Regions from separate parts of the Gracilibacillus xinjiangensis genome, predicted to be linked through region 1. Evidence: riboswitches for the same ligand, from Rfam matches in the RefSeq annotation. Region 1 holds a riboswitch; each other region holds the start of a gene.

The links. A riboswitch is a leader RNA that binds a small molecule or an ion and turns the genes downstream of it on or off. The one in region 1 is predicted to bind S-adenosylmethionine.
Region 2: another riboswitch for S-adenosylmethionine. It lies ahead of ACFOY7_RS04120 (methionine ABC transporter ATP-binding protein); the one in region 1 lies ahead of ACFOY7_RS13750 (5-methyltetrahydropteroyltriglutamate--homocysteine S-methyltransferase).
Region 3: another riboswitch for S-adenosylmethionine. It lies ahead of ACFOY7_RS06055 (phosphoadenylyl-sulfate reductase); the one in region 1 lies ahead of ACFOY7_RS13750 (5-methyltetrahydropteroyltriglutamate--homocysteine S-methyltransferase).
Region 4: another riboswitch for S-adenosylmethionine. It lies ahead of ACFOY7_RS08335 (5-methyltetrahydropteroyltriglutamate--homocysteine S-methyltransferase); the one in region 1 lies ahead of ACFOY7_RS13750 (5-methyltetrahydropteroyltriglutamate--homocysteine S-methyltransferase).

What each region holds. Positions count from the first base shown of each region.
Region 1 is NZ_JBHSDT010000008.1:508,695-516,830, forward strand. Features, by position in the region: gene ACFOY7_RS13735 (C45 family autoproteolytic acyltransferase/hydolase) at 1-609, shown strand, start outside; gene ACFOY7_RS13740 (magnesium transporter CorA family protein) at 686-1,648, opposite strand; gene ACFOY7_RS13745 (GGDEF domain-containing protein) at 1,929-3,065, shown strand; SAM riboswitch class I at 3,258-3,370, shown strand; gene ACFOY7_RS13750 (5-methyltetrahydropteroyltriglutamate--homocysteine S-methyltransferase) at 3,464-4,570, shown strand; gene ACFOY7_RS13755 (RluA family pseudouridine synthase) at 4,719-5,396, shown strand; gene ACFOY7_RS13760 (DUF4145 domain-containing protein) at 5,478-6,581, shown strand; gene ACFOY7_RS13765 (hypothetical protein) at 6,722-7,969, shown strand; gene ACFOY7_RS13770 (zinc ribbon domain-containing protein) at 8,018-8,136, opposite strand, start outside.
Region 2 is NZ_JBHSDT010000003.1:236,570-244,705, forward strand. Features, by position in the region: gene ACFOY7_RS04100 (beta-glucosidase) at 1-1,002, shown strand, start outside; gene ACFOY7_RS04105 (glycoside hydrolase family 30 protein) at 1,096-2,508, shown strand; gene ACFOY7_RS04110 (MetQ/NlpA family ABC transporter substrate-binding protein) at 2,639-3,466, opposite strand; gene ACFOY7_RS04115 (methionine ABC transporter permease) at 3,525-4,187, opposite strand; gene ACFOY7_RS04120 (methionine ABC transporter ATP-binding protein) at 4,177-5,211, opposite strand; SAM riboswitch class I at 5,316-5,421, opposite strand; gene solA (N-methyl-L-tryptophan oxidase) at 5,475-6,617, opposite strand; gene ACFOY7_RS04130 (AbgT family transporter) at 6,831-8,136, opposite strand, start outside.
Region 3 is NZ_JBHSDT010000004.1:366,991-375,126, forward strand. Features, by position in the region: gene sat (sulfate adenylyltransferase) at 1-559, opposite strand, end outside; gene cysI (assimilatory sulfite reductase (NADPH) hemoprotein subunit) at 559-2,274, opposite strand; gene ACFOY7_RS06050 (assimilatory sulfite reductase (NADPH) flavoprotein subunit) at 2,289-4,088, opposite strand; gene ACFOY7_RS06055 (phosphoadenylyl-sulfate reductase) at 4,187-4,912, opposite strand; SAM riboswitch class I at 5,046-5,164, opposite strand; gene ACFOY7_RS06060 (sensor histidine kinase) at 5,422-6,528, shown strand; gene ACFOY7_RS06065 (response regulator) at 6,525-7,163, shown strand; gene ACFOY7_RS06070 (ABC transporter ATP-binding protein) at 7,275-8,136, shown strand, end outside.
Region 4 is NZ_JBHSDT010000004.1:895,745-903,880, reverse strand. Features, by position in the region: gene ACFOY7_RS08340 (hypothetical protein) at 1-1,053, shown strand, start outside; gene ACFOY7_RS08335 (5-methyltetrahydropteroyltriglutamate--homocysteine S-methyltransferase) at 1,284-2,387, opposite strand; SAM riboswitch class I at 2,496-2,592, opposite strand; gene ACFOY7_RS08330 (response regulator transcription factor) at 2,713-3,399, shown strand; gene ACFOY7_RS08325 (sensor histidine kinase) at 3,396-4,748, shown strand; gene ACFOY7_RS08320 (PepSY domain-containing protein) at 4,850-5,569, shown strand; gene ACFOY7_RS08315 (GTP-binding protein) at 5,615-7,561, opposite strand; gene cyoE (heme o synthase) at 7,581-8,136, opposite strand, start outside.

The sequences.
Region 1 (8,136 bases):
AAGGGACTTATACTGGGTTATACGTTTACAAATCGAAAACGGCCTGGCGATGGATTTGTTTGTAATATGATTGGAAGAATCATATTGGAACAATGTAAAAATACTAGTGAAGCAATAGACTTATTAAAGGAAATACCTCACAGAGGATCTTTCAGTTATATCCTTTATGATGGAAATGATGAACCAACAATAGTAGAAGCATCACCAAGAGGAGTAAAAAGCAGGGTAGGGTATGCATGTACCAATCATTTTGAACTTCAAGTAAAAGAAAATAAGCACTTTTTGAATGATTCCAAGGAAAGACTTGATAAAATGGAAGAGAAACACGGATTAGATGCTGAAGAAGCATATTATTTACTAAATGATTCAGATAAAGGGTTATTTTCAAATCAATATAAGAATTGGGCAGGAACGATCCATACTGCCGCTTATTTTCCGGAAGAGTTAGAAGCATGGTTCGCTCTTGGCAGTAACAAAACCCCTGCCATATTTCCTTTCGGTAAATGGCTCAAGGGATTAGACCTTTCGATTGATGATATAGAAGGGGAGGTGGATACAGATATACCGTTTCTACATATGGAAAAAGCTGACTGGTTCCATAGTCGCTAACAGGAGAATGGATATTTTCAGTAAGAAAAGCATGCAAAATTTGCATGCTTTTTTCTATTAAACAGACCGAATGTAATTACCGTTTGTTTGTGCTGTGTTTCAATTTTATAATTCTCTTTCTCCAAAGGAAAAGCCCAATAAAGACACAAAGGATTATGGATATAAGGATTGTTAGAATCCAAGAGTAAGACTTATCAGCACTTAATGGCAGAACAACATTCATTCCGAAGAAACTGAAAACAAGTGTAGGCATTGTTAAGAAAATTGTAAAAAGGGTCAAAGTTTTCATAACACTATTCATTTCATTGGAAATTAAAGAAGAATACGAACTTGTCACCCTGTCCGTTATTCTGGAATATAATTCAGTTGTCTCCATACCTTGCGTGTTCTCAATAAGAACCTCATCAAGTAAATCTCTATCTTCCTCAAATATTTTTACTGAATTTGTCCGGACTATTTTTTTTAACACATCATCATTTGCCCTTAATGATGTTAAAAAGTAAACTAAGCTTTTCTCGATCTCCATTAACCCGTAAAGCTGCTTATTGGTTAATGATTTGATTAAATTCTTCTCAATAGCAATACGCTGCTTGTTTAACTGTTGTAAACATTCTAAATATAATGTGGAAATTGAAAGTAAAATTTGCAATGCCAGACGACTTTTTTTCCTAGTAAAAACGTTTGGACGCATTTGTTTTAAAAAGGATACTTCCTTATGGCAAATTGTAATAATATGTGAGTTTGTTAAGATAATACCAATTGGTATCGTAGTATATGAAGTGAAATGCTCTTGATTTTCATATTCAATTGGGAAATCATTAATAATTAGTGTACTGCCAGTGTTTTCATCATGCTCAATTCTTGCTGCTTCTTCTTCATCCAGCGGATTTTCCAAAAATTCGACTGGTACATGACAATATTTCGATATGGTCTTTATCTCCTTCATACTTGGTGCGGTACATTGGATCCAGCTGTTTTCAACAAAATTCTCTTCTCTATTTAATTTCCCCTCGGGTGTCGATAGATATATAGAAATCATAAGTATTCTTCCTTTCTAATAGAAGACTATACCACGGAGAACATACGAGTAAACAAAAATTAAAAGAGCTCATAGTAAAAATTCCATGTGTCGTATATATAACCGCATTATATAGTAAGTTAGCAATAAATAGAGAATTACCGAAATATACTATTCTAAGTAAATCGTAGGATAAAATGTAAAAAAACAATATTATAGAAGATATTAGGTGATAAGGCCTAATGGATTGTGTATAATTAATAAAAGGGTAATGCACGGAAGATAAAAGGATGGGAAACAAATGATAAATGAAAGTCACCAACTTGTTAACAATAAATTGTGGACTGTGAAAGTGCTAAATATCTATTGGATAATGGTATTCATGTCATTTGCAGGGCAAGTGATTGGTTTAATTATCACGATATACTACTTCCCATATTATGTAAAGGAGTATACAATAAGTAAATTACTAATTCCTGCAACTATACAATTAGCTGCAATGGGATTAACTAGTTACTTTATTAAGGTAAAAGGGGTAAAAGGTGCTAGAATTTTGACATTTACGGGCACGATATCTGCACTGGCTATCATTATCAGTCACCCTTCTGTACCAGGACTCCAGGTTCTGATGTTGCTGCCAATGGCTGCCATATTAATTTATTTGGATCAGAAAAAACTTAAATTTAGTTTGATTGTAAATCTTATTGGTTTGTCTTCCATTTATTTATTGCCATCAATTCGAGCTGCTGTATCTGTATATGAATATTTTGCTTATATCTTTGTTTTATTATGCAGCTACTTCGTTTTTCTGTTCATTCTATCCAGGGTAAATGAAGTTCTAGAGATGCTGCATAAGACTACAGAGAAGGAGCGGGAATTAATGGTGAAGAGTACAATGATGGAAAGGCTGACGAAGATTGATGCACTAACAGGGCTTTATAATCATAAAACATTCCATGAATATCTGGACTTTCTATATGAACAAAGTATAGTTTATGATATGCCGTTGCAATTAGCTGTTATTGATATTGACAATTTTAAAAGGGTAAATGATAAATATGGACATAGTAATGGGGATATTGTATTAAAGCGTGTGGCAATTGCCATTTCCGAAAAAGTAACAGAGGATGATATTGTTGCCAGGTATGGGGGGGAAGAATTTGCTGTATTACTGACAAACAAACAGTTAGAAACAACCTATAGTTTGTTAGAAGAAATTCGTTGTCATATTTCTGAACAGTTTCATGAGGAATTAAATGGAAATGTAACGGTTAGTATTGGCTTGAAACACCTCGAGAAACACTTATCTAAGGTGGATTTCTTTGATGAAGCAGATGATCTTCTATATCGGGCAAAACATAAAGGGAAAAATCAAATTGTCTGTGACCAATTAAATCTAGCATCCTTTAATGAAAAGGCACTAAATGGCCAGCATTAGTAATATATCATTGTTTATGGTTTTTAATATTCTGAATTCTTTGAAAAAAAGTATTGCATTTTATTGAACGATATATTAAACTTACAATCAGTTACTCATAAGTACTAGCTACTGGTTGAGTTACACCATCCATTAATCCGGGATATAAATAATTCCTGGAAATGAAAGTATCATTTTATAAAATTAAATAATTTCTTATCAAGAGAGGCGGAGGGATTTGGCCCTGCGATGTCTCAGCAACCAGTCTATATCGATAGACCCGGTGCTAATTCCAATAGACTGTCAAACAGTCTAAAAGATAAGAAGAATGACTTTTGCTAATGAAAGGCCTTCTTCTTAGAAGGTCTTTTTTGATGCTAATTAAGAAAAGTTAAATGCCAAAAAAAGGAGAATGAACAATGACAACAAAACTAATTACAGCACCATTTAAAGCCGACCATGTAGGAAGTCTGTTAAGACCAGAGAGTCTGCTGAAAGCGAGAAAAGATTTTCAAGAAGGGAAAATCTCCTCAGAACAGTTGCGTGAAGTGGAGAATAAAGAAATTGCACACATTGTTGATAAACAAATTGAAGTAGGTTTAGAGCTTGTTACTGACGGAGAGTTTCGCCGTCGCTTCTGGCATACCGACTTTTTGGAGCATTTAAACGGGATTGAAGGATATGTTCCGGAAGTTGGCTATATCTTTAATGGAGAAGAAGAAACAGAGAGATATAATATCCGCAATAATGGCAAGGTTTCTTTTAATCCAAAACATCCATTTATTCAGGATTTTAAAGAATTTAACGAAATTGTTGACGGAAGAGCGGTTGCTAAACAGACAATCCCTAGTCCGAATCAATTATTTAATGAAGGAATTCGCAATGCTTCTATTTATCCAGATATTGAAGAATTTGCAAAAGATGTGATTCAGGCATATCGTGATGCAATCAAAGCATTTTATGATGCGGGTGTTCGTTACCTTCAATTTGATGATGTGTATATTGCAGGACTATCTTCACCAGATATCCCGTTTAATGACGGAGAATTTTCAAGAGATTACTTAATTGATTTGGCATTACGTGTTGTAAATGGCGTACTTGAAGACAAACCTGGTGACCTTATTGTAACAACACACCTTTGCCGTGGAAACTATCGTTCTAACTGGGCATTTGAAGGCAGTTATGACTTAATTGCACCGACATTATTCGCAAAAGAAAAAGTGAACGGCTTTTTCCTGGAGTATGATGATGAACGCTCAGGCGGTTTTAAACCATTAGATCATATTCCGAACGGCGGAGCTCACGTTGTACTTGGACTGATTACTTCAAAGAATGGAGAATTAGAGGATAAAGAATTGATTAAAGCTCGTGTAGAAGAAGCATCCAAATATGTTCCATTAAATCAGCTGTGTTTAAGTCCTCAATGCGGCTTTGCCTCTACACACCATGGGAATAAATTAACAGAAGAAGACCAATGGAATAAATTGAAGTACATTGTAGATTTAGCAAAAGAGATCTGGGGATAAAATGGTTTACACGCCTTTGTTGCATTAGAAGCGACAAAGGCTTTTTTATTGGTAAGAGCAAAAGAGATTTTGGACGAGACTATTTTAACTAGGTATAATTTATGGTATGATCGAAGACATCAATAAAAAAAAGGAGTCTGGAGATACTATGGAGATTCCGATTCTGCATGAGGATAACCATCTGCTTGCTGTCGAGAAACCTGTTAACGTTCCAGTTCAAGCAGATCGCTCACAAGATGAGGATCTGTTAAACATATTAAAAAAAGATATCAAACAACGTTATCAGAAACCGGGGAATGTATATTTAGCTTTAGTGCATCGATTAGATCGGCCTGTTGGCGGTGCCATGGTATTTGCTAAAACATCCAAAGCGGCATCCCGATTATCTGATGCGATTCGAAGAAACTCTGTCACTAAGCAATATTTAGCGGTGATTCATGGCTTGCCCTATAAGAAGTCTGGCAGATTAGAGGATTATTTAGTAAAAGATCGACAAAAAAATATAGTCAGGACAGCTTCGGAAAGGGAGACAAAAGCGAAAAAGGCGGTATTGGACTATCAAGTTCTCGAAACATCCAATAATTTTAGTCTAGTGAAAGTTGATCTGCATACAGGTCGTCCTCACCAGATAAGAGTTCAATTTGCCTCACGTGGTTTCCCTCTCTTCGGTGATCAGAAATATGGAGCAAAAGTCAATAAACCAGGACAACAAATTGCATTATGGTCCCATTGTATTGGATTTGACCACCCAGTAAAAAAAGAAGAAACCTATTGTGACTCCATCCCGCCAAATGATTATCCCTGGAATTTATGGGAAGCAATATAGTATTGGAGAGTAACTATCTTTTGATAGTTGCTTTTATTTGTCTTATAAACTATTAAAAGATTGATCGAGAGGTTAGGTATTATGAAACAGAAAAAGTATTTTTATTATTTTCTTCAGGAGATATCCTTTGAGTTAGCTCAAATTGCCAGAGAACTAGAATACAGTGTATTTACTAGTCCCAGAACAATGCTCACACATGCCCGAGTATTTGTTGAGGGAGTTATCCAGCATGTTTTTCATTTAGAAAAGATATCAGAATATGAAAAGACAGGCTTAAATGATCGAATTCATTGTTTAGTGGATCAAGGTCTTATCCTGAAAGAACAAAGTGATGCAATGCATAATATCCGCTTGCTAGGTAATGATGCAGCACATCAAACAAGAAATTTCCGGTTTTCAGAAGCATTATCTGCGTGGGAATCACTCTACATTGTGATTAAATGGTATGTAGAAACATATGGCTCTGCAACAGTGGAAGTCCCTGAATATAAAGATCCATCAATAGAACAAGCGCACACTTACGATATTCAGGAAATTCATTTACGGTTGAAAGAATTAGAGGACAATTTGACGATTCAAATTAATCAAGTAACAAATCCTGATAAGGAATTAGAAAAACACCAGAATGTACCTATAGCGGAAACTGTACTTCTTCCAGGTGATACAACGATTCGAGTCATCCAGTATAATAATGAGCAAATAGAGATTCCTTACTTTCTTCGAGATGCATTTTTATTGCCTCAAAGGTTCCCAAGTGCAGAACGATTTATGATTGCATTAGGTGGTGTCCAACAGGGACGGGTTATGAGTGAGTTACCTGCCAGGATTAATGGAATGTCGAAACTTGTGAAACGGTATAAAGAAGAAAATGAAGCATACTTCTTTTCAGATCTGAAACAATTCGTTGAGGAGGAGAGGATTCGGCGAAATGTTTTTCAGCAGCACCCTGGCGAGTTGTTTTTATTCTTTCGTTCAGAATATATAATTATGACCGATGGTTTAGCCACTACACTCTTAACGGAAGACAATTTCAGCGGCTTCCCTAATTTCCTCAGACAAATGCATGAAGATAATATTAACAAAGTAGGACAGCTGCCACAAGAACTTTTAGTCCTTGCCAAATACGATAGAGTAGGGGTAGGAACGGTAGAAAAATTATTCCGCCAGTTAAAAAATTTTCAATAATTGGATGCGTATTTTCAGTCAATTACAGTGATATGTAGTATGACAAAACGGATAATTAATTATTTCCCCATGTTTTTTAGTACTATACTTTTTTCTTAAATGAAGTATAATATTTTCATGACAACATAGGAGTGATGGAAATGGATGGACATCTTGTGAAGAGTGTGATTATGCTTACAGGATCTGAACTGAAAATGCTTTATATCTTATTAATTAATTCACCATTGAGTAGTGTTCTGTCAATGAATCAAGTGAATTTTGCTTCATATCTTGAGGAACAAATGGAAAAATTGAGAAGTCATAATAAAGAGAAAATGCAGGTCGATATTTTCTTGAAAATGACCGAATTGTTTAAGTTAAAGGGGCTAAATTACTCGAATGAAAAAGTCTTGTTTGAACAATCGTCCTACATCTTCAACCAAGCTTTTCATCAATTATCTAAAGATAATAAAAATCTGAAACAAGCTATTTCAGATAATGAGAGAAAAAGCATTTTTATCCAAACTCATTTCGATAAATTATTTAGTAAAGAACCCTTAGCAACTCCTTCCATTCTTCTCTTTAAAGATGTGAAGGTAGTAAAGAATGTTCTTTCAAATAATCGATTTTTATCAAGAAGTCATCCAGGGAACAGGCTTTTAGAAGTGATTATAGCTATCCTTCTGTCCAAACAAGTTCAGGATTTTAATGACAGTGATTTGCAATTATTTCTGAACGAATGGCAAAATCGATTTAACAATTATAATACTTTACATAAGCAAATGGCCGAATTAGAAGTGGAACGGGATGGTGTTCAAAACGATTTTGATGAAAACCAAAAGATTATTAACGAAATTCAAAAACAAATCCGCCATGCCAAACAGCAAATCTCTTTAGAGAAAAAGACTTTGCAAAGTCTATTGAAATATGCTGATTTGGAAAAATTGCAAGTGAATCAATCGTTTGAAACAAACCGTCAGGCATATGAAGAAATTCAGCAAAAAATTGGGAGAATATATCGATCACATCCGGCTCAGCGAAATTCTGACAGTTTTTTTTCACAAATAAGTAAAACTTTCTCAAGCATTGGTACATCGATCCAAATCAAAAATGAAGAAAGAAAAGCGAGTTATTATTTAAGCGAGATGGTTGAGGATATATTAAGTTCCAATGTCTCATTTAAGGAAGCGGAACAGAAGCGGATTAAAGACTGGGAGAAAAAAATAACCGATTTTAAAAAATGGGAAAAGCAGCATAAAAAGTACCAGGAAATGTTAAAAAAAGAATTAATCCAATGGAAATATCAAGTTGCAACTATTAAGAAGAATATTAAAGAATTAGAAAAAGAAAATTACGGATTAGCTGACATCCCACTGGAACTAAATCAACAATTGCTATTAGAAGAATAATGATTAGAAGAAAATCCTGTAAGGCTTTAACCTAACAGGATTTTCTAATTAACCGAAAAACAAATCTAATATGTTAGAAGTTTTTGATGCATGCTTGTTATAAAATTCGGAATAGCCGCATTCTTCACAATATATTACGATGAATTGATTGTGCTGAATATCAAACA
Region 2 (8,136 bases), on a different contig from region 1:
AGTAAGAAGCTAACAACATCTAAAAAGACTCTTTCTTTTGTGGAGGGAGAGCAACACAATGTACGCATTGAATACAGTACCGGCGATTCTGGCGGACAGCAAGATTTTGGTGGAATAATCCGCTTTGGTTGGGAGCCACCGAATGGTGCAGTAGATACTAAGATGCAAGAGGCAATTGATTTAGCTGAAAAATCAGATGTTGCAGTCGTTGTAACTCGTACTTATGATAGTGAGGGTTATGTCGATAATTCGACACTTGATTTACCAAATAACCAGGATCAATTAATCAAGGAAATTGCTAAAGTAAATCCAAACACAGTTGTTGTTCAAATGAGTGGTAGAGCAGTACAAATGGATACTTGGCAAGATGATGTACCTGCCATTGTACAAGCGTGGTTCCCCGGCCAAGAACAAGGGAACGCGATATCAAATGTGTTATTTGGTGAGGTAAATCCATCTGGCAAACTACCAATCACATTCCCTGTTGACGAGGACACTACACCTGTTTCGAATGACAATCAATTCCCTGGAGTTTACGGTGTATCTGATTACTCTGAAGGTGTATTTGTCGGTTATAAAGGGTATGAAGAAGCAGGAATTGAACCAGCTTATGCATTCGGACATGGATTATCCTATACAACATTCAAATATCGAAATGTTAAGGCAAAAGCGAAAACAAAAGGAAAAAATAAAGATTTAGAAGTTACTGTTTCCCTTAATTTAATTAATACTGGAGATGTATCTGGTTCAGAAGTAGTGCAAGTTTACGTTGGTCAGCTTCCAACAAGCACAGAAACTCCAGCTAAGCAGTTAGCAGGATTTAAAAAAATTGAATTAAAGCCAGGTAAAAAAGAACATTTACAAATTGAACTTGATACAAAGTCACTCTCTTACTGGGATGAAACGAAGAATGAATGGATCATGCCAAGTGGAGAGGTACCAGTTTACGTCGGAAGTTCATCAGATGATATTCGATATGAAACTAGTATCCATATTAAATAGCAGTATAAGTTGGGGGAAGACCCCAACTATTCTCTTTTAGGAGGGGTTACGATCGGTTATATTAAAACATTGTTTCCTATCTTTTTAGCTGGAATGATAATTTCTATAATTCCCTTAATTTTACCTGAAAAGCAACAGGAGAAAGTGAATCTATGGTTAACGACTTCTGATCAAAGCCACTTGCTTTCACCACAGGAATCTTTAGAATTCGATAATATAGAGGAAGGTAACATACCCACAATCCAAGTTGACCCGACTGTTAAATATCAAACAATGGATGGTTTTGGTGCAGCAATTACTGGTTCTTCCGCCTATCTTATTAGTCATATATTAAGCTCTGAACAAAGAAACTCCTTACTAAATGACTTGTTTACTAAGGATGGTATTCGCATAAGTTACATTCGTCATACGATTGGAGCTTCTGACTTTTCTGTTGATGAAAATGGCAATCCATCAAGCTACACATATAACGATATAGAATCCGGCACTGATTTTGCTTTAGAGAATTTCTCCATAGAAAAAGATAAAGATATTATTAAACTCTTACAAGATATTGATACAACCAATAATCAGATCAAAATACTTGGCACACCTTGGACTGCTCCTGCATGGATGAAATATGGTTATCAACAATTAAATGGATGGTACTTAAATTATAAGGATAAACGTATTTATGAAACTTATGCAGATTATTTTGTGAAATATATACAAATATATAAGAGTCACGGGGTCTCTATTGATGCTATTACGATACAGAATGAACCAGAATTCACCTCTGAATCCTATCCTAGTATGAGTATGGGAGCTGAGGAACAAGCAATGTTTATTAAAAATTATTTAGGACCTGCTTTTTCAGAAAATAATCTTTCCACTAAAATTATTGGTTATGATCATAACTGGAATAATGGAGAGAATTATTCAAAAAACCTTTTAAAAGATAAAGAAACAAGGAAATATGTAGATGGTACTGCTTTTCATTGCTATGAAGGCGAGCCGGCATCTATGTCCAGTGTTCATAATTCCTTTCCAAGTAAGAACATTTATTTAACGGAATGCAGTGGAGGTGACTGGAGCCCAGATTTTGGCAATAATTTAAATTGGTATATGTCGAAATTAATTATTGGGGCTCCTCGAAATTGGGCGAAGACTGTTTTGTTTTGGAATATCGCTTTAGATCAAAATGGCGGTCCAACAAATGGCGGTTGCACTGATTGCAGAGGCGTTGTTACAATCAACAAAGATAATGGTACTGTCTCGAAAAATGCAGAATATTATGCAATTGGACATGCTAGTAAATTTGTTGAACCTGGAGCAGTTCGCATTAGCACGACACACTACAATGGTATACTCGAAACAGTTGGTTATAAAAATCCAGATGGGTCAATTGTTTTAATTGTAGCTAATACCAGTTCCAATACGGAATCATTCCAAGTGAACTACAAAACGGAAGCTTTTAATTATGAAATGGAACCTAATAGTGCGGTAACCTTTAAATGGGAAGGTTAAAGGTGCTGAATTTTAGATTCCCAGCCCATTTAAATCTACTTCTCCGATGATTACAAATAAACCCCCACCTCTACATGTGAACAATGTAAAAAGTGGGGGTTTTCATAAAACGTATTTTTTAAGGCTATTCCTATTGCTCCTCTATTACCTCTTCAATCGGTCGAACCACTGGGACAGCTGCTCCTTCATACTCATCTTCTATGAAGCTCTGTACTTTTTCCGAATGGTAAATGTCAACGATTTGTTGGAACACTTCCTCATTCTTACGGTCCGTATGTGATGCGATGATATTGATATATGGAACACTTTGCTCATCTTCACGGAAAACCGGATCACTTGTTGGATTTAGCCCTGCTGCAATGGCAATATCAGAATTAATAACTGCCGCTGTCGCATCTTGTAATCCTCTGGCAGTTTGGCCTGCTGTTACTGTAACAATATCAAGGTTTTTCGGATTTTCCACGATGCTTTCCACCCCGCCGGAACCATTAAATCCTTCTTTTAATGTAATCAATTCCGCTTTTTCTAAAAGCATTAATGCTCTTCCTAAGTTCGTCGGTTCTTTAGGCAAAATGATTTGCGCTCCATCCCCTATTTCACTTAATTCTTCTATTTTTTCAGAATAGATTCCCATAGGCCAAATAGCTGTCGTTCCTATTGCTGATAAATGTAACCCTTGTTCTTCTTTAAACGAATGAAAGTAAGTAATTGTTTGGAAAGCATTTAAATCAATTTCACCATTGTCTAAGGCAATATTCGGCTGCACATAATCACTAAATTGGATAATTTCAATCTCAATACCCTCTTCTGCCGCCAATTCTTTCACTAACTCCCATGTCGGTGTTTCTGCCGTAGTTGTACCTACTTTCACATTAGTAGAATCAGCAGATCCGTTATTGGAACCACAACCAGTTAAAATAAAAATTATTGCTGCAAAACTAATTAAAAATTTCTTCATATGTTTGAACTCCCCTAAGTTGTTTTTTTATATCTCATCTATTATTGTTATTAATTACTTACGATCTTCTAATTTTCTTAGATAAATAGTTTCCAATTGATTGAATAAGTTGTACCATAATTACGAGAATGATCACAGTAACAACCATAACCTCTGTCTGGAATTGATTGTACCCATATGAAATGGCTAAATCGCCAATTCCACCACCACCTACTGCTCCAGCCATTGCTGTCGCACCAATTAGGCCAATGATAGCAATGGTTAAGGACAGAATTAAAGAGCTTAATGCTTCTGGTAAGAGAAATTTCCAAATAATTTGCCAAGGTGTAGCACCCATTGATTCTGCAAGCTCTATTGTCCCCTGGTCCACTTCCAATAAAGAATTCTCTACTAACCTTCCAATATATGGGGCAGTATAGAATACTAAAGGGACTATTGCGGCAGTCGTTCCAATTGATGTTCCAACAATCAACCTTGTCAATGGAATAATTGCAACAATTAAGATAATAAATGGAATCGAACGTAAAACATTCACGACAATGTTCAATAGGTTAAAAACAGTTTTATTTGCTAAGATCCCCTGATCTCTAGTAATAACCAAGGTAATTCCCAGCGGTATACCAATCAATAAAGATATCAAAAATGCAACAAAAATCATATAAAGTGTTTCATTAAGGGAACCGAATAACTCAGGCCAAAACCATGACCAACTAAATTCCATCTGCCGCAACCTCCCTAATTGTTGTATTTTGTTCTTGTACATACTTAACAACTATATTGACTTCACGAGAATCCCCGATAAATTCGATGATAATATTACCAAACGGCTGACCTTGAATGGTTGTTATCGTCCCATGAATGACATTTACATCAACAGAGAACTTCTTAGCAATGTTTGATAACAATGGGCTATTGGCAGATTCACCTTTGTAGAGAATTCTGTAAACAGAATTAGATGAACCCTTTTCTAAAATGTTCTTCCATGTTGCTTCAGGTAACGCGTCATTTAAGACCGTACGAACAAAACTTTTCGCTATATCTGTTTGTGGAGATGTAAATAGATTTATCGTTGTACCCTGTTCCACTATCATTCCGCCATCTATAACAGCCACTTTATCGCAAATATCCCTTATCACATTCATTTCATGTGTAATTAGAAGTATGGTAATTCCCATTTCATCTCTCACTTGTTTTAACAAATCTAGTACAGCATTTGTTGTATCAGGATCAAGCGCGGAGGTAGCTTCATCACAAAGCAAGACATGTGGATCTGTTGCTAGCGCTCGGGCTATACCGATTCTTTGTTTTTGCCCGCCAGATAGCTGCTCAGGATAGTGATCTGCTTTATCGGCTAAACCGACAAATGAAAGGAGTTTCATCACTTTATCATGAATAGCTTCTTTCGAATATCCTTCCAAAATAAGTGGCATCGCGACATTCCCGAAGGCTGTTTTTGAATGCAACAGGTTGAATTGTTGAAAAACCATCCCTATTTTCTTTCGTTCTGTTCTCAGATCTTTTGCTGGCAGTTTCGTTAAATCTTTGCCATTAACAATGACCCTTCCAGCAGTTGGTTTCTCAAGTAAATTAACACAACGTATCAAAGAGCTTTTACCCGCTCCACTATATCCCACTACTCCATATATTTCTCCTCGTTTTACTTCAAGGTTTATGTTCTTAAGTGCCTCAACTGGATTATCTCCGTCTTCTCCATATAGTTTGCGTATTCCTTCTAGTCTTAACATCAAACCCTGCTCCTTTTCATAAACCGAATAGTAAAATTAATTTTCCCGACAATAAAATTAAAAGAGCCTTTTTTATAATCGAAAAAGGCTCTTTTAATCTAAAAACCTTATCTTTCAGAAAAAATTTCTGCAGGAATTAGCACCTTTCTAAACAATTAGAAGGTTGCCGGATGTCATCGGGCCATGTCCCTCGATCACTCTTGATAAGTATTATATATTTTGGGAAAAACTATTTTCAATCATATATAGAAAGGAGTCGAATGTCAACAGTTTTTCAACCTTTTTATCGAAAACTGTCGAATATTTAACATAGACTCACGATTTCCTGTTACCAATTGACTAAGAATCTCACCGACTGCACTACTAAATTTAAAACCATGTCCTGAAAAACCACACGCAATCACAACATGATCATGTTCAGGATGCTTGTCTATAATAAAATCCTCATCAGGAGTATTTGTGTATGTACATGCTTTCCCTACTTTATGCTCCCCAAGGTCTGGCATATACTGTTTTGCAAAATTGCTAACATCTGCTCTGTCTGCATCACTTGTACCAAAAGGATCGATTGGTTTATCCATATCTCTGGGAGTTCCGCTGTCATGTCGTCCTATCTTCACCCCAGCACCATGTATACTTGGAAAACCATAATACGTACCGATAGGTGATAGAAAAGAAAATGCCGGAAAATTAGTTGAATGGTATTGATCTAAGTTTTCGCCAGTTTCAAACCATGAGAAAGTAGTGCGCAATTCTTGCAAAGGCAACTCTAACCCAATTTGCGGAAGAAGTTTTCTCGTGCCGGCACCTGCCGTTAAAATGAGGGACTTCGCAGTATAATTTTGTTGATTGGCTTTCACTGTTACACTATTATTTTCGATAGAAATTGCTGTAATGTTTGCATCACTTACTATTTCTGCACCATGTTCTAATGCAAGCTTTTTAAATGCACGGATACAATTTTCACTCATCAATACCCCTGAGTCCAGCTCGTAACATCCAATGTACTCATCAGGTACGTTGAAGCCACTCCATCGTTGATTGATTTCATCAGCGGTTAACTTCTCTACATTTAATTTATAACTTTTTGAGCTTTTTAATACATTCTGAATAAACGGGGAATCTGATTCACCGACATTTATCACACCTGTAGGAAGGAAAATATCTTCTCCGGATATATCTTCTAATTCTTTCCATAATTGCTGTGAACGCAATGCCATCTCCACATAACTCTCACCTTCGCCATAAGCATGGCGAATTATCCTCGTTTCCCCATGATGAGAACCAAAGGTATGCGGCGGGCTGTATTTATCGACTAACAACACTCGTTTTCCTTGCTTAGCTAGGTAGTAACCTGCCGCCATACCCATTGATCCCGCACCTATGATAATTACTTCATAATCCATTTATGTACCTCCTGCTGATGCAATTAATCTGTCAACTTGTCCGACCATAGTGAAACGAAATATACTAGGTTTTATTTTGTAATAGTAAACCTTTCTATCATCAAAAGCAACAAGTGGGAAAAAGTAACAACGGGGACATATTGAATTACTTTTTCCACTTTTTTGAGCCTTCGTGGAACTGCCACCCTACTATTAAAAAATATTTAGCCTACTTTATTGGATCGGATAGTGAATCCCCGCGCCTGGCCCTACAGGCAGACCTAACAACATCCAAATAAACAACAAGATAATCCATCCTACAGAAAATGCTGCAGAATATGGAAGCATAATAGAAATTAATGTTCCAATACCAATCTTCTTCTCATATCGCTGAGCAAAAGCAATGATTACCGGGAAATACAATAATAATGGTGTAATCATATTCGTCACAGAATCTGATATTCGGTAAACTAATGTAGTTAATTCTGGTGTATAACCAAGGTTCATCATAATTGGTACAAAGACTGGTGCTAAAATCGTCCACTTAGCTGAAGAGCTGCCTATAAAGAGATTGATAAGCATTGTTAAAAAGATAAATGTTAAAATTAGACCAAATCCGTCAAAGCCTGTCTCCTTTAAAAATTCAGCGCCTTTGAATGCAATCACTGTTCCCATATTTGTTTCCCGGAAGTATGCAATGAATTGCCCTGCAGTAAAAGCTAAAGCAATATAACCGCTCATGCTTGCCATTGTTTTCCCTAATAATTTCGTTAAATCTTTATCGTTTTGAATTACTTTGGAGACAATTCCATAGACAAGACCTGGAACGAAGAAAATAATGAAAATGACAAATACAAGTGAGTCAAAGAACGGGGATTCCATATAGCCTCCATCCCCTCTTAATGGCCCAAATGATAAAAAGGCCATGACTGCTAATGTAATCAGAAAACTAATTGCGGCAAAACGCAGCCCTTTCTTCTCTACTAGAGTAAGCTCATCTACTTGCTCACCCTTTCTCTCCCCTTCATATTTTCCGAGACGTGGTTCGATCACTTTTTCAGTAACTAACGTACCAATGACAGTAACTAATACAACAGAAATAGCGGCAAAGTACCAATTCATCGATACAGTAATTGTATCCGCATATTGCGGGTCAATGGTTCGAGTTGCTTCCGCTGTTAATTCACGCAAAATTGCATCAGTGGAAGTTAAAAACAAGTTGGCGCCAAACCCACCAGAAACACCCGCAAATGCTGCTGCCAGTCCTGCGATCGGGTGACGGCCAAGGCCTAGAAACAATACAGCCCCCAATGGTGGTAAAACAACATAGCCAGCATTAATGGCAAGGCTGGACATGACCCCCGCAAACACAAGTGCAGCTGTTAAAAGTCGTGTAGGAAAGGAGAAAACTGTTGCTTTTAATGTTGAATTAACAAGCCCAGTCTGTTCCGCTAATCCGATCCCTAACATTGTAACAAGCACTGCTCCTAATGGCGCAAAACCTATAAAATTATCAACAGCATTTTGGAAAATGTATTGC
Region 3 (8,136 bases), on a different contig from region 1:
GTGTTTCAATTGGGTCTAAATAAAAATCTTCGAATCCTTCGTGCCCTGGTCTGTTTACTAATTGAATTGGTCCAGCTAAGTAAATTTCGCCTTTTTCATATAGTTTTTTTACACCTGGATGGCTATCATCCGTTGTTCCATATACAGATTGGGCTTCTTTTTCCTTGTCATATCGATATTTCTCTTGTAAGTCAAGCGTTCCATAAAGTACACCATCTTCACCATATAACGCTACAGTGTCACCAATAGTTAATTGATCCGCTTCTTGTTCTGTTACAGCAAGTGTAATGGGTATACTCCAAACCGTACCATCTGCCAGATGTACGTTTTCTACAACATTCAGATAATCTTTTTCACCTAAAAAACCTGTTAGCGGGCTGAAGCCACCAATAGCGATTAATTCTAGGTCGGAAATGCCCCACTTATTGATCGTAAGGGAAGGCTGATTTTTAGCAGCCTCGATTGCTTTATCCCGATCTGCACCAGTTAATTCTCTGTTAACTAGTGTACCACCATGAGCTGTAATTGTTTCACGTTGCTTTTCAATAACTGTTGACATTATAAAACTCCTTTCGTTTCTCTATGGAAATTCTGGCCGTCATACACTGGGTCGACATAGCCTTTTCGAACAACAAAATCGCCGAAATGTTCATTTTCTTCTCTTTCTTCAGCATATATATGGATAATTTCCTTTAATGTTGCCAGTATTTCTTCTTCTCCAATATTTTCGCGATATAGTTGGTTTAACCTATCACCAGTAAAGCTTCCACCTAAATATAAGTTATATTTACCAGGTGCTTTGCCTATAAACGCTATTTCAGCTAAAGCTGGACGTGCACATCCATTTGGACAACCTGTCATACGGATAACAATCTCTTGTTCTTGTAAACCTTCCGCTGCTAATATGCCCTCAATTTTCCCAATTAAGGATGGTAAATACCGTTCTGATTCTGCCATAGCAAGACCACATGTTGGTAAGGCAACACAAGCAATTGAATTTCTTCTTAAACCAGAGTAATGTTTTCCATCCGTTAAGCCGTATGCGTCAATAATTTCCTGAATCTTTTTCTTTTTTTGTGGTGATACATTTGCAATAACAAGATTTTGGTTTGGTGTCAGGCGGAAATCCCCTGTGTGAACATTGGCAATTTCCCGTAATGCTGTCATCAGTTTATAGTCATCTGTATCTTTTACACGGCCATTTTCAACAAATAATGTGAAATGCCATCTGTTATTTCCTTTGATCCAGCCATATCTGTCACCATTGTGATCAAAGTGATAATCTTTCGCATCTTCTAATGAAAATCCAAGACGGTTTGCTAATTCTTCTTTAAACCAGTCTAGCCCGTAGCGATCAATTGTATATTTAAACCGGGCATTTTTCCGATCGGAACGGTTTCCGTAATCGCGTTGGATAGTTACTACTTTTTCAGCAACTTGAATAACATCTTCTTTTTTACAGTATCCGGCTACTTTACCTAGTTGCGGGTAAGTGTTGGTATTCCCGTGTGTTGAACCCATGCCGCCGCCAACAACCACATTAAAACCTTTCACCTCGTTATCCTCAACAATTGCAATGAAGCCTAAGTCTTGTGAAAAGACATCGATATCGTTAGATGGAGGTGCTGCAATACCAATTTTGAACTTTCTTGGTAAGTATGTCTTTCCGTAAATTGGTTCTTCCTCTTCTTTGGAATCGATTATTTTTTCTCTATCTAACCATATTTCATGATAAGCGCCTGTTTTTGGTGACAGATGATCACTAATTTTTTGGGCCCAATCTTGAATTTCCTGATGGACTTCTGACTGGTAAGGATTGGGGTTACACATTACATTACGGTTCACGTCACCACATGCAGCGATGGTTGTCATCAGTTCATCATTGATTGTTTTTATTGTTTCTTTTAAATTCCATTTCAATATACCGTGCAATTGGAATGCTTGCCTTGTTGTAAGTTTTATTGTATTGTCGCCATATTTTTGTGATAAGTCATCAACAGCTAACCATTGTTTTGGTGTTGCTACACCACCTGGTATCGCAACACGCAGCATAAATGAGTATGCCGGTTCTAACTTTTGTCTGCGGCGCTCATCACGAATGTCACGGTCATCCTGTTGGTAACTGCCATGAAATTTCAGTAGTTTTGTGTCATCATCTGAGATAGATGCAGTTATTGGATCATTTAATCCCTCAACAATTGTTCCCCTTAAAAACCGGCTGTCTTCTTTTAACTTTTCAATTGGGTCTAGTTTTTTCTGGTCGTTGCCTGCCATGGATATCCTCCTAATTAATATACGTCTCTTTGATAACGTTTTTCTTGTTTTAATTGATTGATATATGCTTCTGCTTCTTCTCGACTAACATCCTTTTGTTCAGCGACAATCTGAATGAGAGTTTGATGAACATCCTTCGCCATTCTCTTCTCATCGCCACAAACGAATAGATGTGCTCCGCGTTCCAACCAAGCGAATACATCTTTTGCGTTTTCTAACAGACGGTTTTGGACATAAACTTTTTCCGCTGTGTCTCTAGAGAAAGCTACATCCATCTTAGATAAATAGCCTTTCTTTAGCCAATTTTGCCAATCGACTTGGTATAGAAAGTCAGAACGGAAATGCTGATCACCAAAGAATAACCATGTGTCACCTTTTAAGTCGAGTTCTTCACGTTCCTCAATATATCCTCTGAATGGAGCAACCCCTGTTCCTGGTCCAATCATAATAACAGGTGTGGACTCATCAAATGGGAATTTAAAGTTTGGATTGCGGTGAACATATACTTCTACAACATCACCAGGTTTAATTCTTTCAGCAAATTCACCGGAACAAACTCCCGTGCGATCTCTTCCGCAGCTATTGTAACGAACTGTTGCGATAGTTAAATGAACTTCATCAGGGTTTGCCTTGTAACTGCTTGAAATGGAATATTGGCGTGCCGGTATCTTCCGCAGCCAATGCATCATCGTTGTTGGATCAAGTTCTGCTGGCGGATAATCTTGAATTAAATCAAGTAAATCCCTGCCATCGATGTATTGCTTAATTTGCTCATTGTCAGCAATTAATTTTAGTAAATCATCATTTTTGAAATAACTTACAGCCTTATCAAGCAAGCCTTTTGTCAATCTGGTAATTTCAAAAATGGATGTTAATGCTTCGTGAATGGAGCGAATTTCTCCTTGTTTATTGATCGGAACTGTTTGCTCTGGATTCCAGTCTAGTTGTTTAATAACTTGCTTTACTAAGTCCGGGTCATTTTTTGGATAGATTGCTAGACAATCCCCCGGTTCATAACTGAAGTTTGAACCATCCAGAGATAATTCAATATGTCTCGTTTCCTTATTCGAACCTTTTCCACTTAAATTAATATTTTCCAGAACTTCAGCAGAGAAAGGGTTGCTTTTTGAGTAAATGGGTTGTTCAGCTGGTGTAGGTGCTGCAATGTCAACGGTCTGTTGATTACCCTGGTCTTCTTCTAACTTTGCTAACACTCCGTTCATCCACTCTTCTGCCAACTCATCGTAATCTACATCACAATCTACTCTGTTGTAAATTCGTGTTGCTCCTAATTCTTCTAAGCGGTTATCAAAGTCTTTACCTGTTTGACAAAAATGCTCATAAGACTCATCGCCTAATGCCAGAACAGAGAAGCGGACGTTCTCTAATTTAGGAGCTTTACGCCCAAGTAAAAATTCATGGAACTGAATGGCATTATCTGGCGGATCTCCTTCACCATGCGTAGCTGTGATGATAAATAAATCTTCTACCTCTTTAATTTTCTTTGGCTTAAAATCATCCATGCTTGATACAGATACTTTTAGATTTTTTGCTTTTAATTTATCTGTTAGGCTTTCCGCAAGTGCTTGGCTGTTCCCGGTTTCGGAACCATATAGAATGGTTATCGTCCTTGTTGGTGCTGATGTCGCTTGTGCCTGTGGTTGCCCGGGAGCTGCCGGAGCTTCTGTTGCTTGAGAAGCAGCTAAATAGCCTGCAAGCCAATTTTTTTGTGCATTGGTTAGTGTTGGTAACAGCTGATTTAAGATTTCTGTTTGCCTTTCGTCAAAAGGACTATTGACAACTTGTAATGTCAAAAAACTCACCCCTAAGTAGATTTTTGGATAAAGGATCCATTTACATAATTAAACCTATTGATTTACTTTGATATTGTCATAAAAATAAGCACCATAACTTACGTGGTGTGTAATCCGCATTCTGTTTTATTGAAATTTGTCCATCTTCCTGATCGTTCATCCCCGCCTTGCTCTACTGGTTTTGTACATGGGATACAACCGATACTAGGATAATTTTGATCGTGCAAAGGATTATATGGTAAATTATTCGACCGGATATAGTCCCATACATCATCATGAGTCCAATAAATTAGCGGACAAACTTTCACAGATTTAAACCGATTGTCTTTATTAAAAAATTCTGTGTTTGCACGACTAGGCGATTGTTCGCGTCTTAAGCCTGAAATCCATGCTGTCGCACCATTCAACACTTCTTCTAATGGTTTTATTTTCCTTATATAGCAACATTGATCAGGATTTCGTTTCCATAAAGCCGAACCATGCTGCTCTGACTGCTCTTCTAACGTCAATTCAGGTCGTTTCATCTCAATTTGTAATTGTGGATACTTTTCTTTCACTTGATCAATTAAATCATATGTTTCCTGAAAGTGAAGGTCTGTATCAAGGAAAACTAACTTCGCATCAGGTTTTACTTTAGAAATTAAATCAATCAAAACCATACTTTCTGCACCAAAGCTGCAAGCATACACTAAGGAATCTCCATAAGACCCGTAAGCGTAGTCAATAATATCTTGAGCACCTTTTGTCTGATCCTCTGCGTCTGGTGTAAATCCATTCCAGTGACTCTCTCGATAATGTTCATACGTAATTAACTGCTCTGTCATGTATAAACATCCTCCTTTTGTTTTGATACAATCCTATTGGAAGAACGTGATTTGCCTCATACTTGATGGCAATTTACCTTATAATAAAAAACCTCTTATCTGGTTTGATAAGAAGTTTGATTGACATCACTACTTCTTATCTTCCGGGTACTCGTAGTATATGCTGTCCCGCAGGATTTGGCACAGTGTTCTAAGTTCGAACCTGTTGCCGAGGATTCACCGGGCCTGCCCCTCCACCTCTCTGGATAAGAATTGCTTTCTATGAACATTTAATGTAATACTATAACTATTTTTTGGCAATGTCAATAGAGATTTATGAAAAAGTGTACGAAGAATATAGATTGAGAGTATTTTACTATATAGTAATATTGCCAAACGTTAAGTAGGTTAATAATGTCATTCTGTTCATTTAACGTCTTACAAGTGCTTTGCACGATAATATTTCCGAAGCTCGAATCTTCTGAATTATGGTATATTATTGAGAAAGGGGGGGGCATATGCGGGGGTCAATGTGGCTTTGGTTATTATTATGGCTGTTGGCATGGACAGGTGGATTAATTGTCGAGATGGATGCTGAGTCTCATTCGGCATACCTTTTTGGAATGGCAGCCATTTTTTTCTCATTATTCTTCTTTCGTTCTATCATAAAAAAGGGAAATTACATCATTTGGTTCGGTTTATGCATTGTACTAACTGTTACATTTCTTATCCCATTGAATGGGGTAGTGAATCCATTTGTTTGGATGATGTTTATTTTTTTAATTGTCCATATTACTTATCTTTTCAGAGGAAAAACGATGTATAGCTTGTTAATCATCGTGATAGGATCCATTTATTTAATACATATGGAGTTTTTTTCACCTATAATTCTCCTCATGCTTTTTTTAGTATCTATATCTACAATTTTATTCGCTTATTATTTTCAAAAAAACGTAAAAGATGTAACAGACTTAGAAGAACGTTATCAGGCGCTATTGCATACGTATCGCAAGGTAAAACGTGATTCGATATCGAATGATGAGCATGTCAGGCAACAAGAGCGTATTTATATAGGAAGAGAAATTCATGATCGTGTTGGTCATACATTAACGAATTTATTAATGCAAATTGAAATATTAAGGCTGCAGGATAATCGTGAGGAGTGGAGCCAGCTAAAAAGTTTAGCACAAGAAAGTTTATCCGAAACGAGAAAAGCAGTGAAAGCATTAAAGGAAGATAAGATTACAGGGATTGCAGCAATTATTCAATTAATTCGTAAACTCGAGGCAGAGCAGTACATATCAATATCATTTTCGATGCGGCAAAATGCTCTGTCTATTTCATTGAGTCCAGAACAGGCTAGCGTTGTTTATCGTGCCATTCAGGAATCACTAACTAATGTTATGAGACACAGTTCTGGAAAAGAGGCGACAATCATTCTGGAAGCGCCTGGTGCCACCCATTTCCGGTTTGAAGTGATTAATCCATTACAAAATGAAATAGACATAAAAGAAGGATTTGGTTTAAAGGCGATGAGGGAACGACTGATTCAAATTGGCGGTCAATTAGAGGTTCAATCATACAGTAACCAATTTGTTATTCGTGGCATGTTTCCAATAAAGGGGGGTCCTAAGTGATAAAGATATTATTAGCCGAAGACCAAGCAATTGTTAGACAGGGAATTAAAATGATGTTGGAAACTGATCCAACCATCCATGTAACAGGTGAAGCAAAAAATGGCCAGGAAGCATTAAAATTACGTGAGCAGAATTATTATGATATGGCGATATTAGATATAAGAATGCCAGAGATGGATGGATTGCAAGCGGCAAAAGAGTTGCTAAGACGCTTTCCGGAAATGAAGGTACTGATGCTGACAACATTTAATGATGAAGAATATGCTGTTCAGGCGTTGAAAATAGGTGTTCATGGATACCTGCTGAAGGATGCAGAAGCAAGCCAGCTTATCCATGCAATCAAAAATTGTTTAGCTGGTGGATTACAATTACCAGGTGAGGTAGCGAAGAAAGTCGTCCCGCATTTGCTGGAAAAAAGGGCGCCTGTTAATGAAGGTCATCCTGTTTCATTAACGAAAAGAGAAACAGATATATTATGTTTGCTTGGAGAAGGGAAGAGTAATAAAGAAATTGCAGAGGCATTGGCTTTATCTGTAGGTACGGTAAAAAATCATATTAGTCAACTTCTTGATAAGCTTGAATTAAGGGACCGTACACAAATTGCTATCTATGCGATACGGAATGGTTATGTATAAAATGACTTAAGTCACAGTTTGGATGAAAAGTAATGACTGAGGGCAGTGTTCGCACTGTCCTTTTTCAATTAAACTAAGAATATATTAATGAACTAAAGGAAGGTGAACCCTTTGCTAGAAACAGAGGCATTGCGCAAAGTATATAAAAAGCAAGTAGCGGTGGATGATGTCAGTTTATATTTAAAACAAGGAGAATCTGTTGGGTTACTGGGACCAAATGGTGCAGGGAAATCGACATTCATCTCGATGATCGCCACTTTAATGAAGCCAACATCGGGGATTGTAACATGGAATGGGCAAGATGTAATTAAAAATCCAAACATTATCCGTCCGACGTTAGGGGTTGTGCCTCAAGAGATTGCTTTGTATAAGGAATTATCTGCATATGAGAATGTAAAATTTTTCGGCAAGATTTATCGGTTAAAAGGAAAGCAATTAGAACAGCGAATTCAAGAAGTCTTAAAACTGGTTGGACTAGAAGATCGGCAAAAGGAACTTGTAAAAAATTATTCCGGCGGGATGCAAAGACGAATCAATATTGCTGTAGCCCTGTTGCATAACCCGGACATCATCATTATGGATGAGCCGACAGTGGGGATTGATCCACAGTCACGTCATTATATTTTAGAAATGGTGAAAACGTTAAATGAAGAACAAGGGATGACCGTTCTTTACACCTCACACTATATGGAGGAAGTAGAAAGGTTATGTGACAGAATATATATAATGGATCATGGGAAGGTAATTGCAACAGGTACAAAAGATGAGCTGACAAGTATTTTATCAAGTGAAGAAACGATCCATCTTGAAACAGATCAGTCATCCATAACTTTTGAAGAAGCGCTGAAAGAGCAGTCATCAGTCTTGAAGGTTACAGAGTGGGAGAAAGGGCTAAAGTTAATCGTACCGAAAAACAGTCGTAAACTGGCAGATATTTTTCAATTAGCAGAACAACAGCAAATATCTATTAATA
Region 4 (8,136 bases), on a different contig from region 1:
TCATCATATGTCGGGAGACCATTATTTGAAAGTGATTTTAAACCTTCTGCTGTAAAAACTGTACATACATGGTCTGCAGCATGTTCAGCTATTTTTATGGATGGTTTAACCGAATGCAAATTAGCAATTGAGAGGATGACAGCAACTGAGGCAATACGATTCATGAAATACATGGCGGGTAATGTTCGAAGAGATCCACATACCCAAGCATTAGCGGCAGCTTTCAACATAAACACGCCTATTTTAGATGACCGTGAGAAAACTATAAAAGAAAATAACGGCAAACCGAAGCTAATTACAGATCGCTTTGAAATTGGAATGTTAGGCATTGAAATAGTTAAAGAAGGCGGATTTGATAAAGTTACTTGGGATGGAACAGCTAATACGTATCCAAGTAAGTGTGTAATTGAGCAACTTACCTTCTCCGAAGCACTTACAATGGTTCATAAAGCACATGAAGAAGGTTTACTTACTTATTTTTCTGCTGGATTCAGGTTCAAGCACTTACCTCAAGTCATCTATACAGGTACGGATGGTATCGGATTGGGCGGCGCTCAAATTCTTCGTTACATGGACTCAAATACAGGATTCCATGGGCCTTTTAAAGAAGAGAACATATCTAAAATTATTGATATCAGAGAGAAAGCAACCAAAGATACGAAAGGAAAAGCTGCTATTTTATTAAGTAGATTAGACCGTTTGTATTTTGAAAAGAGCATTACACCTAATGACAACAAGAAACGTCAATTACTCTTTACCCAATTAAAGAACAATGAAGTAGCTGAACTAGCAGAGACTATTCAAAAGTTGGCTCATATTGATGCATTACCTCATGATACTTCACATCCGTTATACAGCTGGGCACAACGCTTGATTTCAGCTAATACTACGTGTATGGCTGCGCAAATTTTCGAAGAAACAAAACAATGGGGAGAATTTCTGGATTCTCTAAGTACTGCTATGGATAACCAAGATTACGAAAAGCTGTCTGAACTTTTGTTCTCCATAGAAAAAGTGGAAAAATCCAATACAGGAGAACTAGTAACTGTTTAATGTAACTTTAAAAGCGGAGGGTTTCCTTAGCGATATACTTACTCTAATCACCATTTTCTCATCATTGTTTTTCCCTTCTTTTCATTTTTATTTAGAAGAAATGAGTGCAGTAATGAATACATTGATGAACAGTAATGAAGAGTAAGCATACGTACTTGATGGAACAGTGAACATGCATTTCCAGAAAATGAAAAGACTATCACTCTGTTGAGCGATAGTCTTCTATTATTTTATCCCCAAATCTCTTTTGATACATCAACAATAAATTTTAATTTCTTCCATTGCTCTTCTTCTGTCAGGATATTTCCATGATGTGTTGATGCAAAGCCACATTGTGGACTTAAGCAAAGTTGATCAAGAGGAATATATTCGGACGCTTCTTTAATTTTTGCTTTTATTGCTTCCTTATCTTCCAGTTCACCTGTTTTAGAAGTCACAGCACCCACAACCACTCTCGCTCCACCTTTTGGAATTTCAGCCAGTGGTTCGAATCCGCCTGATCTTTCATCATCATACTCTAAGAAGAAACCATTTACCTTTTCTTTTGCAAATAAAGTTGGTGCAATTAACTCATAACTGCCCTTAAATGCCCATGATGATTGATAGTTCCCGCGACATAAATGTGTTGTAACAATTAAATCTTCCGGCTTGTCTTCCAGGACACCATTTACCACCCTTAGTGCCAGATCGATATATTGTTCCCGATTATAGATATCTCCTTCAAAACTCATGTCTGGTGAAGAAAGTCCAGCAATATATACATCATCAAATTGTAAATAACGGCAACCTGCATCATAAAATGCTTTCACAGCATCCTTGTATGCTTGAATGATATCTTTAGTGAATTCTTCCATATCGGGATAGAAATCATGGTTTCTTAAATTAGGATAAAAGAATTGGTTTGGACTAGGTATTGTTTGCTTAGCTACAGCCCTGTTGCCAACAATCTCCTTGAAATCTTTAAAGTGTTGAATAAAAGGATGATCTGGATTAAAAGAAATCTTCCCAATGTTTCTAACATTATATGGTTCTGTTTCTAAGTCAGCAAATTGATACCCATGGTCTGGTACATACCCCTCGTAACCATTCAAGTTTTCCATAAAATCAGTATGCCACCACAGCCTTCTAAACTCTCCATCAGTAACAAGCTCTAAACCAGCTTCAATTTGCTTGTCTACAATTCTTTTTACCTCTTCTATTTGAATCTCATTTAACTGATCCTCTGTTATTTTTCCTGCTTTAAAATCAGCTTGTGCTTGCTTTAATCTTTCAGGTCTTAATAAACTTCCTACATGGTCTGCTCGAAATGGTGCTACATTTGTAATTGTTGTCATAATTATCCTACTCTCAATATGTATTTATCTATTCTTATGATAACATGAGAAAATGAGAAAAAACCTCTTCTTACAAATAAGAAGAGGTTGAATGCCGTTTCACTGCTCTTCTTATCTTCAGCAAACGCTACTGGAATTAGCACAGTACAATATGTCTGTTGCTGAGGCTTCAAAGGGCCAGTCCCTCCACCTCTCTGGATAAGAATAGATATGTAATTATTAACTATGGTAATCTAGCAATTGGAAAATGTCAACAATATTATTCGTTTTATCACTTTTTTATCATGTCTGTGCTATATTATTGAAAAGAAGGTGGTGAATCAGGATGTCGTCCATATTGATTGTTGAAGATGAAGAGAAACTTGCAAGAGTATTGGAATTGGAATTAAGTTATGAGGGATATGAAACAGAAACAGCTTTAGATGGACAACATGCTTTTCAGTTATTGCATTCAAATACTTACCAATTGGTATTATTAGATATTATGTTACCAGGAATGAGTGGTCTCGAAGTGTTAAGAAGATTTCGCAAAATAAATAAAGATACACCTATTATTCTATTAACAGCAAGAGACGAAGTGCATGATAAAGTATCAGGTTTAGATCTTGGTGCAAATGATTATGTAACAAAGCCGTTCCAAATCGAAGAACTGCTGGCTAGAATTAGAGTACATTTAAGAACAAATACTAATCAACAACAGGAAACAGACATGCTGCTATTTGATGATCTTCTGATTGATTTGAAATCGAGAAGTGTAAAAAGAGGCACACAGTCAATTGAACTGACACCAAGGGAATATGATTTACTAACATTTTTACTTAAAAATAAAAACCAAGTCTTCCAAAGAGAGCAACTGCTCGATAAAGTTTGGGGATATAACTATGCTGGTGATACAAATGTAGTAGATGTATATATTCGTTATGTCCGAAATAAAATCGACAAACCATTTAATAAGTCTACCATCCAGACGATTCGCGGTGTTGGTTATACTATAAAGGACATAAAGATATGAAACTGGGGACAAAAGTACAGTTATTTTTAAGTATAGGAATGGTAATTGTTGTTGTGTTCGTCAACAGTGTTGTCTATTTTTTATATGAAAGCAGAGTTAGTGAGAACGAGATAGCTCGTGTGAAGGAAGATGCGCTATCCATTATGGAGGCTATTGCTCAGCAAGATGAAATCAATGTAGACAGTTCGCGCCTATTAAAGGCATTCTTACCTGCTAATGGAATGATTCGTATTATTGATGAAACAAACCATCCGATCCATAACTATGCCAAAGACGCAAGCTACCATAATTGGCCAGTTCAATATACCGACAAAGAGATGACAACACTAAACCATTCATCAGATGATATACCATATGTACAGGTAGCCATCCCTGTTATTTGGAATGATGGATCCATTGTTACTCTTCAAGTAAGTGAAGCTTTATATTCCATGAAAGATGCACTCAACAGACTCCAAGTTGTTTTATTGATCACTTCATTATTTATGATCATACCAGCTATTTTAGCAGGCATCATGATCGCTCACTATGTTACTAAACCGATAAAGAGGCTAACAAGGGAGATCAACAGTAATCCAAAGAATGGAAAATGGGAAAAAATATCGATAACAGCAAATGGGAAAGATGAGATTGCTGAAATGCAACTAGCATATAATCAAATGATTGATCGAATTGACGAGAATATGGCTAAACAAGCCCGATTTGTTTCAGATGCGTCTCATGAGTTAAAAACACCACTATCTGTGATAACCAGCTATACAGAGTTACTACAGAGACGAGGTAAAGAAAGAACAGAAATATTTGATGAAGCTGTTGATGCCATTCTTTCAGAAGCTGGTAGAATGAAGCATATAACAGAGCAAATGCTCATGTTGGCAAAGAATGAAACGATCGAGAATGTCCGCTTTGCACCAGTTAATATTACTGATTTGATTCGTGAAGTGGTTCGCTCATTATCTATTGCATACAATCGTGATATCCACTTATATGAGGAATCCCCTTTGTCTCGAATGGTTAGTGCAGACAAGCAAAAACTATACCAGGCAATCTATATATTAGTTGATAATGCCTGTAAATATAGTGATAAAGAAATTAACATCTATTTAGTAGATAAAGAGGAGCATGTGCTTATTTCTGTTCATGACTTTGGTGATGGTTTAAGTGAAAACGATCAAAAACTAGTTTTCGATCGTTTTTATCGAGTAGATAAAGCAAGAAGCAGAAAAGCTGGCGGGAGTGGCTTAGGCTTGGCGATTTGCAAAGCCATAATCGATGCACATGGCGGTTATATTACGATAGACAGTCAACTTAAAAAAGGCTCTACTTTCTCCATCCATATCCCAAAATAAGAAAGATGAGAGGATTTCTCATCCATTTCTCATTTTTCTCTCATGAGGTACTCATTATCGAAGTCTACAATAAAAGTATCGAATAGAAAGGAGTACTTTTCATGAAAAATAAAACATTTTTTATTGTATTAACAAGTTTACTTGTTGTCGGAGGAATTTTAGCAATTCTGCAGTTTTCACCAAATAAAGCAAGTGCTTATTTATCTGAACAAGAGGCTGAGGATAAAGTAAAGAGTCAATTTTCAGGTGAAATCGTTGAAATTGAATTAGAAGAAAATGATAATCGCAGAGTCTATGAAGTGGAGATAAAAGGAACAGAATCACACTATGAACTTGAACTGCATGCTGAAACTGGGGAAATTTTAAAATTAGAGGAAAAGGTCATCGTAAAAGCTGCTTCTGATAATAATGAAACAGATGATGACAGGAAAACTGACCAATCTAACAGTGCACAACAAACCACTTCTACAAAATCAGCAAGTAATTCAAACCATACTGTAAATTCAAATGAGAGTAATGCAGATGACCGCAATGAAACTACTTCAACAAACACAAACCAGGTTGATGACGGTACTAGTAAACAAAGCCAAACAAAAACCACAACGAAAACGTTAATTTCATCTGAGAAAGCGAAGTCGATTGCGTTAGATCAACATAGTGGAACAGTTAAAGAATTGGAGTTAGATGAAGATGACGGTCATATGGTATATGAAATAGAAATCCATACAACAACTAATGAAATTGAGATAGAAATTGATGGATATACTGGTTCTGTTATTTCTGTTTCTAAAGATGATTTAGATGACGATGATGAAGATTAATCCTCCTATCATATAAGACTTGAAATGGAAAAGCAACGCAGCATATTAGTGCGTTGCTTTTTCTGTATTTGCATGCATATGTTCCTTTGCTTCATGCCATGGGACAGAATAACTCTCCCCTTTGGCGCAAAAAACGGATGAAGACCGGTAAATTGGATCCTGATTTTTATCATAAGCTAGCTTCTCCATAACCTCTATTGGATTATGGCACTCATAATAGCCTGCATAACGCAGCTGTAACGAGCCTTTACCTTTTGTAAAGGAAGCGAAGGTTATCGGATAATCCCGAAATGTTGAGACAGGGACTTTACCAGTTAAAATTGCTTTTTCTCCCTCTGTTACCGGGGCATCAAATAAACCGTTAGCCTTCTCAATATCTGCGATTACCCGGCCAATTAAATGGGAAGGTACCTTTATTTTCACCTCATAATAAGGTTCAAGAAGTAACTTTTCTGCTTGCTCTAAACCTTGGCGTATTGCTCGATAGGTAGCTTCTCGAAAGTCCCCGCCTGATGTGTGTTTTTCATGTGCACGGCCATTTATCAGAATTATATGAATATCTGCCAACACAGCCCCTGTCAGTATCCCTGTATGAGCCCTTTCAAAAACATGCTGTTCTACTAATCTTTGATAATTTAATGGTAAATCATCAACATGGCATCTATTTTCAAATGTTACTCCATTTCCTCTTTCTGCTGGTTTTAATTGCAGATGAACTTCTGCATAATGTCTTAACGGTTCAAAGTGCCCATACCCCATGACTGGAAATTTAATCGTTTCCTTATAAAGAATTTCAGGGGGAGTAAAATCGATCAACTTATTAAAACGCTCAAATACCAATTGTTTTAACACTTCTAACTGAATTACACCTAAAATATGCAAATGAATCTCTTTTAATTCATTATCCCACTCTACCTGTAAGGAAGGGTCTTCTGCATCTAGCAACTCAAACAATTGCAACATATCTCTGTCACTTTCTTCCTTACCATATTCCACTTTCACTCTCATTGTTGGCACCATCGTATAAGTTGCAGATTTCTTACCTTCTCCTGCCGTATCCCCGATTGATAATGTACTAGAACCGGCAACAGCGAATAATTGGCCTGCCTCCACTTTATCAACAGATGAAAAATTTTGGCCGTCATAAATTCTTAATTCATTCACTTTTTCGCCATTTAATTGTTCACGAACAGACATTTGCCCTTGTAATGCTTTTATAAATGTTAATTTATGGCCATCTTTATCATGTCTGATTTTATATACAGTTCCAATAAATTGTCTGGAATTATCCCATGTTTTACCTGCCCACTCATCTAGCGCCTTAATAACATGATCAATTCCTATACCTTGTAAGGCGGATCCGCAGAAACACGGGAATAGGGTCCTTGATTGAACCATTGCAGCAACCCTTGCCCTCCATAACTTTTCATCAGAATTCCCTTCTAAATATTGTTCTAATAAAAAATCATCCTTTTCGGCAATTTTCTCCTTTAAATCATCATCTAGGCAATCTGATTGAAAGAACTTCATTGCATCAAAAATGGAACCAGCAAAATCCTTTTCTATTTCTTGCATAACGGCTTCCTTATCCGCGCCTTCTCTATCCATTTTATTAATATAGAAGAAAACAGGTTTATCGTGCTCTCTTAATAACTGCCAAACTGTCTCGGTGTGACCCTGAATCCCTTCCACTGCACTGACAATAATTATCCCATAATCAATCACATGGACCATCCGTTCCATCTCAGCAGAGAAATCTACATGGCCTGGTGTATCAATTAATTGATACATAGATTTGTCCGTTTCCATTAATGCTTGTTCACTGAATACAGTAATGCCGCGTTCCCGTTCTACTGTATGATGGTCAAGGTACGTATTTTGATGATCGACACGTCCCGGCTGATGAATATGATTAGTATGGAATAGAAGTTGTTCGGCAAAAGTTGTCTTACCTGCATCCACATGTGCAAATAATCCAATTGTACTTGTCATATATAAACTACCTACTTTACTAAACGAAAATGAGATACAATGTATATACGCCCATTAAATAAATTAATGAACTAATAAATAATTGATCTGCCCAGCTTTTCATTTTTTTTGTTTGAAAGCCTTTCAGACTAATAATAAACCATGCTAGGTTTAATATACTTATCAATAGATAAAACATGACACTAAGATGATTGATCATAAATGGAACAAAGAAAAGTAATGCAATGTAAATACTTGTTCTGCGAATAGTTGTTTGATACCCTTTTACAACTGGCAGCATTTTCAGACCTGCTCTAGCATAATCATCATACTTTCTAATAGCAATAGCATAAGTGTGCGGCATTTGCCATAAGAACATAATCAAAAATAAAGAGAGCGGTATGACATGAAATGCTGGTTCAATAACGGCCCAGCCCATCAGTGGTGTTACCGCTCCGGATAAACTTCCAATATGCGTATTCCACGTTACACGTCTTTTCGTCCAAATTGTGTACACAACAACATAAGTAAACCAGCCAATCCAGCCGTATAAGGCTACTTCAAAATTGATAAAAAGCAGGATAAGCTGACCGGAA